4 regions of the Janthinobacterium sp. 67 genome follow, and region 2 is predicted to be linked to each of the others. Evidence: predicted binding sites of a transcription regulator. Region 2 holds the regulator's gene; each other region holds the start of a gene.
The links. The regulator FNR, encoded in region 2, switches genes on or off when oxygen is low (the NO sensors DNR and NnrR bind a similar motif). The targets are predictions, from matches to a motif close to TTGATNNNNATCAA.
Positions count from the first base shown of each region.

Region 1: the regulator FNR is predicted to act here: its motif matches at 1,777-1,790, upstream of nirK (copper-containing nitrite reductase).
Region 3: the regulator FNR is predicted to act here: its motif matches at 1,423-1,436, upstream of CLU90_RS15285 (KamA family radical SAM protein).
Region 4: the regulator FNR is predicted to act here: its motif matches at 1,533-1,546, upstream of CLU90_RS01865 (bacteriohemerythrin).

Region 1 covers NZ_PGES01000001.1:3,293,195-3,296,474, reverse strand. Annotated here, with positions in the region: gene CLU90_RS14800 (c-type cytochrome) at 1-8, shown strand, start outside; gene norR (nitric oxide reductase transcriptional regulator NorR) at 149-1,708, opposite strand; gene nirK (copper-containing nitrite reductase) at 1,859-3,280, shown strand, end outside.
Region 2 covers NZ_PGES01000001.1:4,123,096-4,126,375, reverse strand. Annotated here, with positions in the region: gene CLU90_RS18455 (response regulator) at 1-944, opposite strand, end outside; gene fnr (fumarate/nitrate reduction transcriptional regulator Fnr) at 1,184-1,942, shown strand; gene CLU90_RS18445 (FixH family protein) at 1,946-2,470, opposite strand; gene ccoG (cytochrome c oxidase accessory protein CcoG) at 2,617-3,280, opposite strand, start outside.
Region 3 covers NZ_PGES01000001.1:3,407,372-3,410,651, forward strand. Annotated here, with positions in the region: gene CLU90_RS15285 (KamA family radical SAM protein) at 1-1,282, opposite strand, end outside; gene CLU90_RS15290 (cache domain-containing protein) at 1,565-2,023, shown strand; gene CLU90_RS15295 (methyl-accepting chemotaxis protein) at 2,092-3,280, shown strand, end outside.
Region 4 covers NZ_PGES01000001.1:408,838-412,117, forward strand. Annotated here, with positions in the region: gene CLU90_RS01860 (hypothetical protein) at 216-1,055, shown strand; gene CLU90_RS01865 (bacteriohemerythrin) at 1,059-1,457, opposite strand; gene CLU90_RS29030 (hypothetical protein) at 1,680-1,835, opposite strand; gene CLU90_RS01870 (hypothetical protein) at 1,976-2,161, opposite strand; gene CLU90_RS01875 (PepSY domain-containing protein) at 2,273-3,280, opposite strand, start outside.

The DNA of each region.
Region 1 (3,280 bases), 830 kb from region 2:
ACCGCTGAGTTGTAGCGCCGGATTGATTGGTTGTTCTGACACCTGACAAAACCGTAGCGAGCGGAAGGGAGAGGCGGCCGAGACGCGGAACTGTGCTGAAGCACAGTGAGCATCGCAGGTTGCCTATACCGACGCGCAGTAGGTTTGGTTAGGTGTTCTTCAGTCCGACGCGGCGCGCCAGCTTGTGCAGATTGCTTGCGTCGAGCCCCAGCTGCCGCGCCGCGGCGGCCCAGTTATCCTGATGCAGCACCAGCGCTTGCCGGATGGCCTGGCGCTGGCTCGCTTCCACGATCTGATGCATCGATAGCAGCGGCGCCGCCGGCGTGCCACAGGCGGCTGGCGCCGGCAATTGCGTATCCGCGCCGGCCGGCGCTTCCAGCGCATCGAGGTCGAGCATGTCCGTTTCCAGGGTCACGATGTCCTTGCGGTCCGCGCCGCGTATCACGGCTTTCAGCGCGGCCCGGCTGATCACATGTTCCAGTTCGCGCACGTTGCCGGGCCAGCGGTAGTGGCACAAGGCGTTTTCCGCCGCAGCGGACAGGCGCAGGCTGCGCAAGCCCAGGCGCGCGCGGTTCAGTTCCAGGAAACCGCCGGCCAGCAGCAGCACGTCATTGCCCCGCTCGCGCAGCGGCGGAATCGGCACGGGATACACGGATAAACGGTGATACAGGTCGGCGCGGAACGTGCCGTCGCGCACATGCTCGCGCAGACTGCGGTTGGTGGCGGCGATCACGCGCACGTTGACGCGGCGCGGCCGGTCCGCGCCCAGGCGCTGGATTTCGCCATTTTGCAAGGTGCGCAGCAGCTTGGCCTGTATCGACAATGGCAATTCCCCCACTTCATCGAGAAACAGGGTGCCCCCTTCGGCCGCCTCGAAGCGCCCGGGCCGGTCGCTGACGGCGCCGGAAAACGCACCGCGCACATGGCCGAACAATTCGCTTTCGGCCAGCGATTCCGGCAAGGCCGCGCAATTGACGTGGATCAAAGGCTTGCCCGCGCGGCGCGACAGCCGGTGCAGGCGGTGCGCACACAATTCCTTGCCGACGCCCGTTTCTCCCAGCAGCAGCACGGGCAGTTCGGAATCGGCCACCACCTGCAATTCGTGCAGCAAGTGCGTGATGGCGCCGCTCTGGCCGACGAAATCGTGTTCCTCGCGCGGCGCCTGCGCATCGGCCAGCATGGCGCCGCCCGACAGGCGCAGGGCGCGGATTTCCGTTTCCAGCCGCGTCACGCGCACGGCCGCCTCGATGGCGCAGGCCAGTTCGCCCAGGTCGCGCTGCGCCTGCCCGTCGAAGGTGCCCACCTGCAGCGCGTCGAGCGTGATCACGCCCCAGCGTTCGCCTTCCAGGTCCAGCGCCATGCCCATGCAGTCGTGCACGGGCAGCGGCTCGCCGGCCCGCTCGGCGATCAGGCCATCGTAGGGATCGGGCAGGGAACTGTCGTGATGGAAGCACAGTACGCCGCGCCGCTGCAGGATGGCGGCCAGGCGTGGATGGTCGGCGACGGCGAAGCGGCGTCCCAGCGCGTCGCTGGCCAGGCCGGCCATCGCCACGGGGCGCAAATGCTCGCCGTCGAGCTTGAGCAAGGCCACGGCTTCGCAGCCGAAGTGGGCGCGCAGGCTGCCGACGAGGCGCTGCAGGCGCACGGCCACGGGCAGGTCGGCGACCAGGTCGGTGAGCAGCAGCAGGTGGATGGCGGTGGTGGTCATAATTACCATGCAGGGTACAACGGACCACGCCCAAAGAGGGTCATATCGACCCTGCATTTTTCAAATCGTTGATTTAAAACAAGTTTTTCCTGGCACACGGATTGCCTGGGTAAGGGTGCCGAACCGGCATACAAGACCAAGGAAAGCTTGATGAAAACGACTCCCTCCCTCCGCGCCATTGCCGCCGCCGTCTGCGTACTGGCCATGCCCCTGTCCGTGCAAGCCCAGGTGAGCCTCCCTGCCACCGCCGCCGCTGTCAGCCAACCCTCGGCCGCCGCCGCGCTCAAGCGCTATGAACTGCAAACCAATATCGTCGACGGCAAGATGGTGTTCATCGACGCCAAGGGCCAGGTCAACCCCGTGCTGGCGGCCAAGGTGGGCGACACGGTCGAACTGGTGCTGAAAAGCGGCGAAGGCGCCGAGCACGATCTGCTGATCCCGGAACTGAACGTCGCATCCGCGAAGTTCAGCGCCAACAGCGGCAGCACCACCGTGCGCTTCAAGGTCACGCGCGCGGGCACGTTCACTTATTACTGCTCGATCCCCGGCCACCGCCAGATCGGCATGGAAGGCAAGCTGGAAGTGAGCGGTACCTCGCTGGCCGAGACGGCGGCGCCGAAGGCGGCCAGCGAATCGAGCCAGGCCGCCGCGCTGGCCCTGTACACGCCCGCGCCATCGCCGATGCGCGGCCCCGACCCATCTGCCGTCAACGTGGCGGCCAATCCCGCCTCCGTGCCGTCCGCCATTGGCGCGCGTGCGCCGCAAACCCTGAAATACCGGATGGAGACGGTGGAACTGCCGGGCAAGCTCGATGACGGCACCAGTTTTACCTACTGGACCTTCAACCGCCAGGTGCCCGGCCCCATGCTGCGCGCGAAGGTGGGCGACACGGTGGAACTGACCCTGTTCAACGCCAAGGACAGCAAGATGATCCACTCGATCGACTTGCATGCCGTGACGGGTGGCCATGGCGGCGGGCAGCATACGCAGGTGGCGCCGGGCCAGGAAAAAACCGTCACCTTCAAGGCGCTCAATCCCGGCCTGTTCGTGTACCACTGCGCCACGCCGCTGGTGCCGCAGCATATCGCGGCCGGCATGTACGGCATGATCCTGGTCGAACCGGAAGGCGGCTTGTCAAAAGTCGACCGCGAGTATTACGTGATGCAGGGCGAGATGTACACGGGCCGTCCGCACGGCGCACCCGTGCACCAGGAAGCGAACCTGGAAAAAATGGCCAATGAGCTGCCCGACTACTACGTCTTCAACGGCGAAGTGGGCGCCCTGAGCAAGACGCACAAACTGCAGGCGAAAGTCGGCGAGACGGTGCGCATCTATTTCGGCGTCGGCGGCCCGAACAAGATTTCATCGTTCCACATCATCGGCGAGATCTTCGACAAGGTGTACAGCGAAGGCTCGATCAGCAGCCCGAAACACGACGTGCAAACGACGCTTGTGGCACCGGGCGGCGCGACCATCGTCGAACTCAAGGTACAGCATCCTGGCAGCTATCTGCTGGTCGACCATGCGCTGTCGCGCGCCGGCAAGGGCGCCGTGGGCGTGCTGGAAGTGACT
Region 2 (3,280 bases):
CGCACCAGCGGCGACAGCAGGCGCACGGTGACCCAGCCCAGAACGGCAGCGGCCAGCAGCGAGGCGAGGATGCTCCACAGCACCAGCCGGTACAGCACGCCGTCGAACGGTTCGAAGGCGTCGTCGACGGGCAGCGAGGCGGCCAGCAGCCAGTTCACCGATTTCAGGCGCTTGAAGCTGTTGACGGCCGTGACGCCGCGGCTGTTGGTGCTGACCATGCTGCCTTCGCCATCTTCCTTCAATAGCTGGGTGGTGGTCGGGTTGGCGTTCGGTTGGCGCGGCTGCAACAAGCGGCTGGTATCGGGGTACAGCACGTAGCGCGGCACGGCGCCGCGCGTGAGGATGAAGTAATAGCCGCTCTTGCCGATCTTTTCCGTGCGCAGACGTCCCAGCAGATTGTCCTTGTACAGGCGCAGCACGCCGATCACCACGCCGGCCACCTGGCCATCGGCGGCCAGCACGGGCGCCACCATCTGCACGATGGGCATGCCGCTCGACTTGCCCAGCATGGGTTCCGTGATCATGGGCTGGCGCGTGCGCAGGACGGTCTGGAAATACTCGCGTTCGGCGACGTTGATGCCGGCGCGCCCCGCCACTTCCGGCATGTCGGCCACGACAGCGCCCTGCGCATCGAGCACCAGCACGTCGTCGAACAGCACCAGCATCGAGCGGCGCGAATAGTATTCGCGTAATTGGGCCGGCTGGGCGATCAATTCCGGCGGCTGCTGCCTGGCCGTCAGGGTGACGATCTGCAGCAGCATGCCCAGTTTGTCGTCGAGCTCGGCTGCGGTGCGGCTGATCAGGGAAGACTGCTGGCTCAGCAGTACTCGCGTGAAGTCGTCGCGCATGTGCCGCACCTGGATCATGGTGACCAGCGCGATCATGGCGATCGAGGTCAGGCTGGTGGCCAGCGCGACTTTTGCTTTGATGCCGAGAGGCTTCATGATTTCCTTTTCAGTACCGGGCGGCACAGGCGGCAGATAATGCTGTTAGGAATTTTCCTATCAATACATCAACTTGGCAAGCGGCACCGCGCAAATGCCCCTCCTCGCATGGGCTTGTGACGATGTTGCCATATAATTAAAGGCTGGACGTCGTTTATTCGCCGAAATTACCGTGAAATTGGCACACGGCAACCCTGTATGCAGTAAACTTGTTGTTGCATTTTCTAAAAGGTACCGACATGACTGAAGCGCTACTCACTCCAACCTTGCCCACAGTAACCGTGGAAGCGTTGCGTGCGCGATGCTCGACCTGCAGCATGCATCAATTGTGCCTGCCGATGGGCCTCGATGTGGGCGACATGGACAGGCTGGACCAGATCATCGGCCGCCGCCGCAAGATCGTGCGCGGCGCCTCGCTGTTCCGCATCGGCGACTCGTTCCAGAACCTGTACGCGATCCGCCTGGGACACTTCAAGACCTATCAGATCAATCCCGGTGGCGAAGAGCAGGTGACGGGTTTCCAGATGGCCGGCGAACTGCTGGGCATGGACGCCATCAGCGCCGACCGCCACCACTGTAATGCGGTGGCGCTGGAAGACAGCGAAGTGTGTGAAATCCCGTTTTCCAGCCTGGAACAATTGCTGGGCAATATGCCGACCCTGCTGCGTCATTTCCACCGCATGATGAGCCAGGAAATCACGCGCGAGCAAAGTGTCATGCTGTTGCTTGGCAATATGCAGGCGACGCAGCGTTTTGCCGCCTTCATCGTCAACCTGGCGTCGCGCTACGAGGCGCGCGGCTATTCGGGCAGCAATTTCCAGCTGCGCATGTCGCGCGAGGAAATCGGCAACTACCTGGGCCTGACCATCGAGAGCGTCAGCCGTTTATTGTCGAAATTCAAGAAGGAAGGCTGGCTGCGCGTGTCGAACCGCGAGATCGAGATCTTGCAGCCTGCCAAGCTGAAAGCCATTACGGCAGGCACGGACGTCTGTAAATAAGCTTTATAGCTCTTCATCCGCGCGCAGCGCGATGCTGCGTTGCACGGGCCAGGTCCATATGCCGGACAGGCGCCACTCGCGCTTGTCGTTTTCCACCAGCACCTGCCAGCGGCTGCGTTCGAGCATCGGCAGGGCGACCGAGAAATTGCCGGCCGCATCGGGCTGCACCAGCAGCTTGATATCCTTTTCCGGCAGGGTCGCATGCGCCAGGTGCAGCAGCAAAGGAGCCTGATAGGCCTTGCCGAAGCTGTGCACGGAACCGCTCAGGCGCGCCTGCGCCACGTCGTATGACAGGCTCGTATCCATGGCCAGGTCGCTGGCGATCGTGTCGCGCTTCAAATCCTGGTTGATCGCCTTGCCTTGCTTGTAATAATCGCCCACCACCAGCGCGTCGGGCTGCGTAAACGCGATATAGCCCATGAAGCTGCCGACGACCACGGACAGGCCGGGGCCGATCATCAGCAGCCATGGCCAGCGGTGCTTGTACCACGGGGCAACGGGGGCTTGCAGTTTCAGACTGTCGGACATTTTGTTCTCCTTGGGGGCAGACCCTTTGGGTCTGACCCCAGCTTTTGCTTCTGGGTTGAAAATACAGTAAACCTACCGCATGTTGAATGCTACCCCTACGGCGAAATACCGGGGTCGGACCCAGAGGGGCCGACCCCGAATCAACATCACCGCGGCACGATGAAGACCGCGCTTTCGCGCACGTGCAGCGACGGGTCGTCCAGCGATTGCAATTCGATCGCAATCTTGTTCGAGCCCTTCTCGCCCACGCCGTGCGGCACGCGCAGGCGGATCGGCCAGCCCAGCGTTTCCGTCGGCTGCAAGGTCACTTCTTCGCGCGTCAGCAAGGTCAGGCCCGGCAAGCCGGAAGCGCTGATCTTGAAATGCTGGCTTTGCTCGGACGTGTTCATGATCTGCAGGCGGTAGACGTTTTCGATCATGCCGTCTTCCACTTCGCGTCCCATCGAACCGCGGTCGCGGATCACGTCCATTTTCAGGGGCGTGCGCAGGGCCAGCGAGGTACATACGGCGATGATGATCAGGGCCAGGATGGACGTGTAGATCAGCACGCGCGGGCGCATGGCGCGCTGGCGGATCTGCTTCGAATTGAAGTTGTTTTCCATCGCATGGTCGGTGCTGTAGCGTATCAGGCCACGCGGCCGCTCGACCTTGTCCATCACGCTGTTGCAGGCATCGACACAGGCGGCGCAGCCGATGCATTCATACTGCAGGCCGTTGCGGATATCGATGCCGGTCGGACACACCTGCACGCACAGGGTGCAATCGATGCAGTCGCCCAGCTTGTCGTTGTTGCCGGCCTTCTTGCTCATG
Region 3 (3,280 bases), 720 kb from region 2:
CGAACGCGGGCTTCAAATGGTCCAGCCACGTCGCTTCCGCATCGAACTTGGCATAAAACGGCCGGCGCACCCAGTCCGGGTTACGCGCCTGCAAAAATTGCAGGGCAAACAGTTTTTCGCCGTTGATGGTGACGATGCCGTCGATGACGACCTTGCCGGGAAAGGCGCTCATGGACGGTCCCCGCACCGTGCGCGACAGGCCGGACACCATCTGGTAGGCGGCCTGGAAAATCTCGTGCGCCTTCGCCAAGGGCAACTCGAAATAGCCGCGCGGACCCGTGTCCCGCTCGACGAACATGTAATACGGAATCGCCCCCAGGCGCGTGCCCGTCTGCCACAGTTCGGCCCAGCTTGCCGGATCTTCATTGATGTGGCGGATCAGCGGCCCCTGCATGCGCAAGGTGGCGCCCGTGGAGACGATGCGTTTCACGGCTTGCTGGGCGATGTCCTGGCGCAACTCGACGGCATGGCTGTAATGGCCCATCACGGCCAGGTTCTTGCCCGCCTTGACGATGCGCTCGAACAGGCGCATCAAGTCATCCGCATCGCGGTCGGAAACAAAACGCTGCGGCCAGTACGCCACCGCCTTGGTGCCGATGCGAATGTTCTGGATATGTTCCAGGCCCGGCGCCAGCAGCGGCTCCAGGTAGGCGGCCAGTTGCCGCGTGTTCATGATCATCGGGTCGCCGCCCGTGAACAGCACGTCCGTCACTTCCGGATGCAGTTTCAAATAGGCAACCAGCTCATGCGACTCGCGCGCATCGAACTTCATGTCGTCCATGCCGACGAACTGGGGCCAGCGGAAACAGAAAGTGCAATACGCGTGGCAAGTCTGGCCCGCGCTGGGGAAGAACAGCACCGTTTGCGCATATTTATGCTGCAGGCCCCGCACGGGCGCGTCGTTGACCCGCGGCACGTTGTGCGTCATCTGCCCGGCCGGATGGGGATTCATGCCCAGGCGCAAGCCATGCACATAGGCGTCGATGGCGGCCTTGTCCTGCTTGACCAGCACCAGGTCGCGCAAGTGCGCGTACTGCTCGGGCGGCAGCATGTCGCGGTGGGGAAAGACGAGACGGTAGATGGGATCGTCAGGGATATTGTTCCAGTCGATCAGCTGGTCGAGCACATATTCATTGGTGCGAAACGGCAACACGTGCGACACCACTTGCACGGCTGCACGCTGCTCTTCAGGCAGCCATTTCCACTGCCGCGCCTGTTGTATGGTTTGCCGCGTATATGGCTTGAACTTGGGTGGAAACGGCTCGGTAATGAGTGCGGACACGGTCGGCTCCTTGCCTGTAAATAGCGTTAACTTTCATGAAATTGGCCATATGCCAGCCAATTCCAGCCTTTTCCTCCCGCATGCGAGATCACCCCGGCATGCTGTGAAAGTCATCATAGTTCTTGCTTTCCGGAACCAAATTGCTGCATATCAACAAGCCGTCGATACGTTGCATGCTGCCTACAAGCAACACCTTAGTTTGTTCCATCGCAATCTGAGACGGACTTCGGCAACGTAAATTACGACTCGGCAACACATCCCTCGATATCACAAGGAGCTTTCATGCAACGCTTATTCACGGGTAGCCTGCTGTGCCTGGCATTTGCCGGCGGCGGCGTCAGCGCCGCGGTCGAACCAACGGAAAAAGATGCGATCGCCATGGCCGAACGGGGCGCCGCCTTCATGAAGGCGCATGGCAAGGAAGAAATGATGAAGAAAATCACGGCGAAGGACCCGGACTTCGTGCAGGGCTCGCTGTATGTGGACATGCGCGACATCAAGACGGGTATCGTGCTGGCCCACCCCATCAATCCTTCCATCGTGGGCAAGGATTTGACGGATGTGCCCGATGCGAACGGCAAGAAATATCGTCGTGAAATCATCGAACTGGCACAAAAACAGGGCAAGGGCTGGGTCGATTACCAGTACAAGAATCCCACCAGCGGCAAGATCGAACCAAAGACCACCTACATCCTGCGCGTCAACGACGTGGTGCTGGAAGCGGGCATCTACAAAAAATAAGGCAGGGGCGGCGCGCATGCACGCCGCGCGCCGCCTGCGGTGTGAACAGCCATAGCCAGGAGTCAAGCATGCTCAATCAATTACGCATCGGACCAAAATTATTGCTGGCGCCCTCCCTGGTCTTGCTGCTGCTGATACTCAGCTCGACGGGCGCCTGGTATGGCATGGTGCGGCAAAATGCCTCGCTGGAAAACATGGTGCGGGTGCGCATCACACACTTGAAGGCGGCCGCCGACGTGGCTGGCGACGCCAAAGAGGTGCATGGCAATATGTACCAGTTGCTGTCATGGACGAATGGCAGTTTCGCCAAGGCCCGCCTCGACACATTGGAGCAACAGATCAAGGCGCGCCACGCGGCCATCGGCACCCAGCTGGCCACGCTGCGCACCACGGCCACGGATGCCGAGCGCAGCCTCGTCGATGCCGCCATCGCGGCCCTGGCCGGCTATCGCAAGGCCGTGCTGGAAACCATGGAAATGGCGCAGATGGACCAGTCGATCGCCACCAATTCCATGCTCAAGGCGGAAACCCAGTTCGTGCAGTTCAATACCCAGCTGGCGCAACTGTCGGCCCTGGAAACGACGCTCAGCAGCCAGGCCCATGCGGCCGCCAGCGCCGAGTTCCGCAGCCTGGGCTGGAGCTTGCTGCTGACGGTGCTGCTGTCTATTCTCGTCTCCATCGTCGTGACCATGCTGGTGCGGCGCGCCATGCTGGTGGAAATCCGCGGCATTGCCGACGCCGTGCAAGACTTGGCGGCGGGCAAGCTGACGGCCGGCGCACCCAAGCAGGGCAATGACGAAATCGCCGCCACGTCGCGCGTGCTGGACCAGACCATCGCCCACCTGAACCAGACCTTGCGCACCATCATGGGCGCCGTGCAATCGATCGACACAGCGTCGCGTGAAATTGCCACCGGCAACCTGGATTTATCGGCGCGCACGGAAATGCAGGCCAGTTCGCTGGAAGAAACGTCGAGCGCCATGGAAGCGCTGACGCAAGCCGTCAATGACAATGCCGATAATGCCCAGCTGGCCTGCGAACTGGCGGGGCAAGCTTCCACCCTGGCCGTGCAAGGGGGCGCGGCCATGCAGCAGGCGGTGACGACGATGGCGACGATACGGGCCAATTCGCGCCAGATCGTGGATATTATCGGCGTAATCGATGGCATTTCCTTCCAGACCAATATCCTTGCGCTGAATGCGGCGGTGGAAGCGGCGCGCGCGGGAGAACAAGGCCGCGGCTTTGCCGTGGTGGCGT
Region 4 (3,280 bases), 3.7 Mb from region 2:
TCCACCGCAAGGCCCGGCGCGGACGGGCAGTGGAAAAGAAGGGCGCGCGATTCTCGTCATTTTTGTAAATAAGAATCATTATCAATATAAGCGAAATTTGCCAAATAATCAAGCGCGCGCACCAAAATAGTGCGGAAGGGCCAAGGGCGGCGCATCGCCCGGCCTTCTGCGATAATGCAGGCGCTGACAAATATTTTCCTCTTTGAAAGAAATGCATGCGTACATGGATCGCCTGTGCCGGATGGTTGTGTGTCGTATCTCTGGGCCAGGCCCAGGAACACGCGCCGCCGCCGGCTGTTCCCGCGCCGCTGCAAAGCGCCAGCGCGCCGCCCGCCGCCGATGCCGTGACACCGTCCGTTACACCGGCCCCGACCGCCGCGCCAGCGGAGGAGGCGCAGCCTTCGCAAACGGTGACGATCACGGCGAGCAACGACGCCAAGGCGCCGCGCGTGCGGTTCACGTCCTACCGTGAAAGCTATCTGACGGCCAGGAAAGTGTGGCAAGTGTCGAGCGGCAGCGTGGTCATGGCCCTGCGCCTGATTCCTGCCAAGCTGAGCGCTACCATCGACGACGTGCGCGTGGCCTTGCAAGGCAATGGCGCACCCATGCCGATCAAGGTATCCGATGGCGGCGTGTTTGTCGTGCCGCTCAACGATGATATCGCCGCGCAGGATGGCACTTTTCTCGTGAACAAGGGCAAGGGCGAGCTGACGGCGAATATCGTGCTCCAGCCGTCCGTGGCGCGCGATGCGTGGAACGTCACGCGCGTGGGGCAAGTCCTGCACGATGCGCGCCGTGCCGTGCGGGCCATCACGCCGTGGTACAAGCGGCCATTCGCCAGCGACGTGCAATCGCTGGCCTTTTGCGCGGCCGAGCGGGGCAGCGCCTTGCGCTTGATGGATGGCGAGCAATTGATTGCCACCTTGCCCATGAACGAGGCGGCCGTCAACGACATCAACCAGCCCGTGTTTTGCAAGATTTTCGACGGCGAAGACAAATATCCGGGACACTACCGCGTCGTCTTGCCCGAGCAGGCGACGGTGTTGCTGCTGTAGCGTCTAGTTGGGCTGGCGCTGTACCAGTTCCAAAGCGGCCGCCAGGGCCAGGTCCATGGTGGCCTGGTGAAAGATCAGCCATTGCGGCAACAGCGACAGCGCATGGCGTCCCTGCTCCAGGTCGCCTTCATCGACGGCGGCCCAGGCATGGTGCAAGCCGCTGAGTACGCGGGCATGCTGTTCGCGGTGGTTGGCCAACGAGGGAAAGGCGATTTGTTCCATCAAATCTTCTTCCTCGCGGAAATCGCGCTCGACGGCCGCGATCAGCTCGCGAAACGCCACGCTGAAATGCTGGTCGCTCAGTTGCTGCAGCCGCGCCAGCTCCTGAAACAGCGCCTCATGCGCCTCGTCGATGACGGGAACACCCAGCGCCATCTCATCCTTCCAATGCGATTTACCCATGCCGATGCTCCCGGTTAAGTCCGTCGCGGTGCGAAGCGGACTGTTCCAGTGTGGACGCAGCCACGCTTCAAATCCATGACCTGGATCAAAAATATGGTGAAGAGGGGGAAGGCTAAGAGAGCGAGAAATGAAGGAAAAGGGGGAACAAATCCCCATCCGCAATAAAGCGGTTTTAATAACGATGCGCTTCGTTACCCAGCGACGTTTTCTCAGCCGCGCGTATTAACGCTTGGGCCAATGACTCCACATGGCTTGCGCATCGACATTCGGTACTTGCAACTGCTGCCCGGCCGATGTCTGCATCGTATCCCTGAGCACGAGGGGCACGAGCAGCAAGGCCGACAGGGCGAGGCAGGCCAGCACTTTGAGCGTCAACATGGTCGTCTCCCGGTGTCCCGGCGGCGGCGCGAGGATGCGGCGCCTGCCGGTCACTTCCTATGTACTACCATGCTTGCAGTTTAGTTCATCTGATTGAAACTTCAACTAGTTGCTGTGACGCACTGCACCAGTTACGCCTCTTATTTGGCCTTGCGGCTGCGCCGTGGCTTGCCTGCGGGAGGCAGCAAGGAATCGAACCACACTTGCGTCAACTGCCGCGTATTTTTTGCCGCTTCGCGCTTGACGGCGGCCGTCGCGTGGCCGCGCGCCGTGTTGGCGATGCGGTTGGCGGCGCTCAGGTACATGCTCATCCAGGGGTTTTTCATGGACAGCCTCGCAGATAGTGGGTGGGAATGCCTCCACTCTAAACTGATCGCCAGCGCTGACCGTGCGCCTGCCCACATAGCCGGGCGGTGCTGGCGATGGGCTGAGCCAGATCAATACACGTCGCGGCGGTAGCGTCCCGCCGCCAGCAGGGCGTCGACGCCCTCCTGGCCCAGCACTTCTTGCAGTACAGCATCGATTCCTGCCGCCATGCCTTGCAGGCTGCCGCACACGTAGACGATGGCGCCTTGCGCCAGCCACGCGCGCAACTCGCCGGCGTTGGCGCGTAAGCGGTCCTGCACGTATTGCCGTGCTTCGCCATCGCGCGAAAAGACCTTGTCCAGGCGCGCCAGGTGGCCAGCGTCGAGCCAGCCTTGCAACTCTGTGCCGCAGATGCTGTCAAAAGCTTGCTGGCGTTCGCCGAACAGCAACCAGTTGCGGGCCAGCCCCGCCCGCTGGCGCGCGCGTAGATGCGCACGCAAGCCGGCCAGGCCGGAACCGTTGCCGATATAAATACAGGGCACGTCGACGAGAGCGGGCGCGAAGGCGGGATTGGCTTGCAGGCGCAAGCGGATGGGGCTGCCCAGCGGGGCGAAACGCGTGAGCCAGCCGGAACAGACGCCAAATCCCTGATTGTCCTCGCCCGCATGGCGTTCCTGGCGCACCAGCAACTGCAGTTCGCCATCGGAGGGCAGCGAAGCGAGTGAATAGCTGCGGGGCGCGTGGCGGGCATTGTCGGGGTGGCTACCCTCGCTGCCGTCCGCGTTGCATGGAATGATTTCGGCCAGCGCGCCCGCTTCCCAGATGGCGTCGGCCGGGCCCGTCAAGGTGATTTCATGCAATTCTCCACCCTGGCTGCCCGGGTTGAGCAGCACGCGGCGCGCCAGGCGCCACTTGGCATACGACGCTTCTTCCTGCACGCCGATGGCATCGATGGCGCTGCCGCTGCAGCGGGCCAGCGCTGTGGACCAGTCGGCCAGGGCGGCAGGGTCGTGCTTGTCCACTTCGATCAGCGGGAATAATGGATGGGCGCCCAGCGCTTGCAATTGCCGCGCCAGCGCATGGCCAAAGCCGCAAAAGGCGCTGTAATGGCGGTCGCCCAGGGCCAGCATGCCGAACTC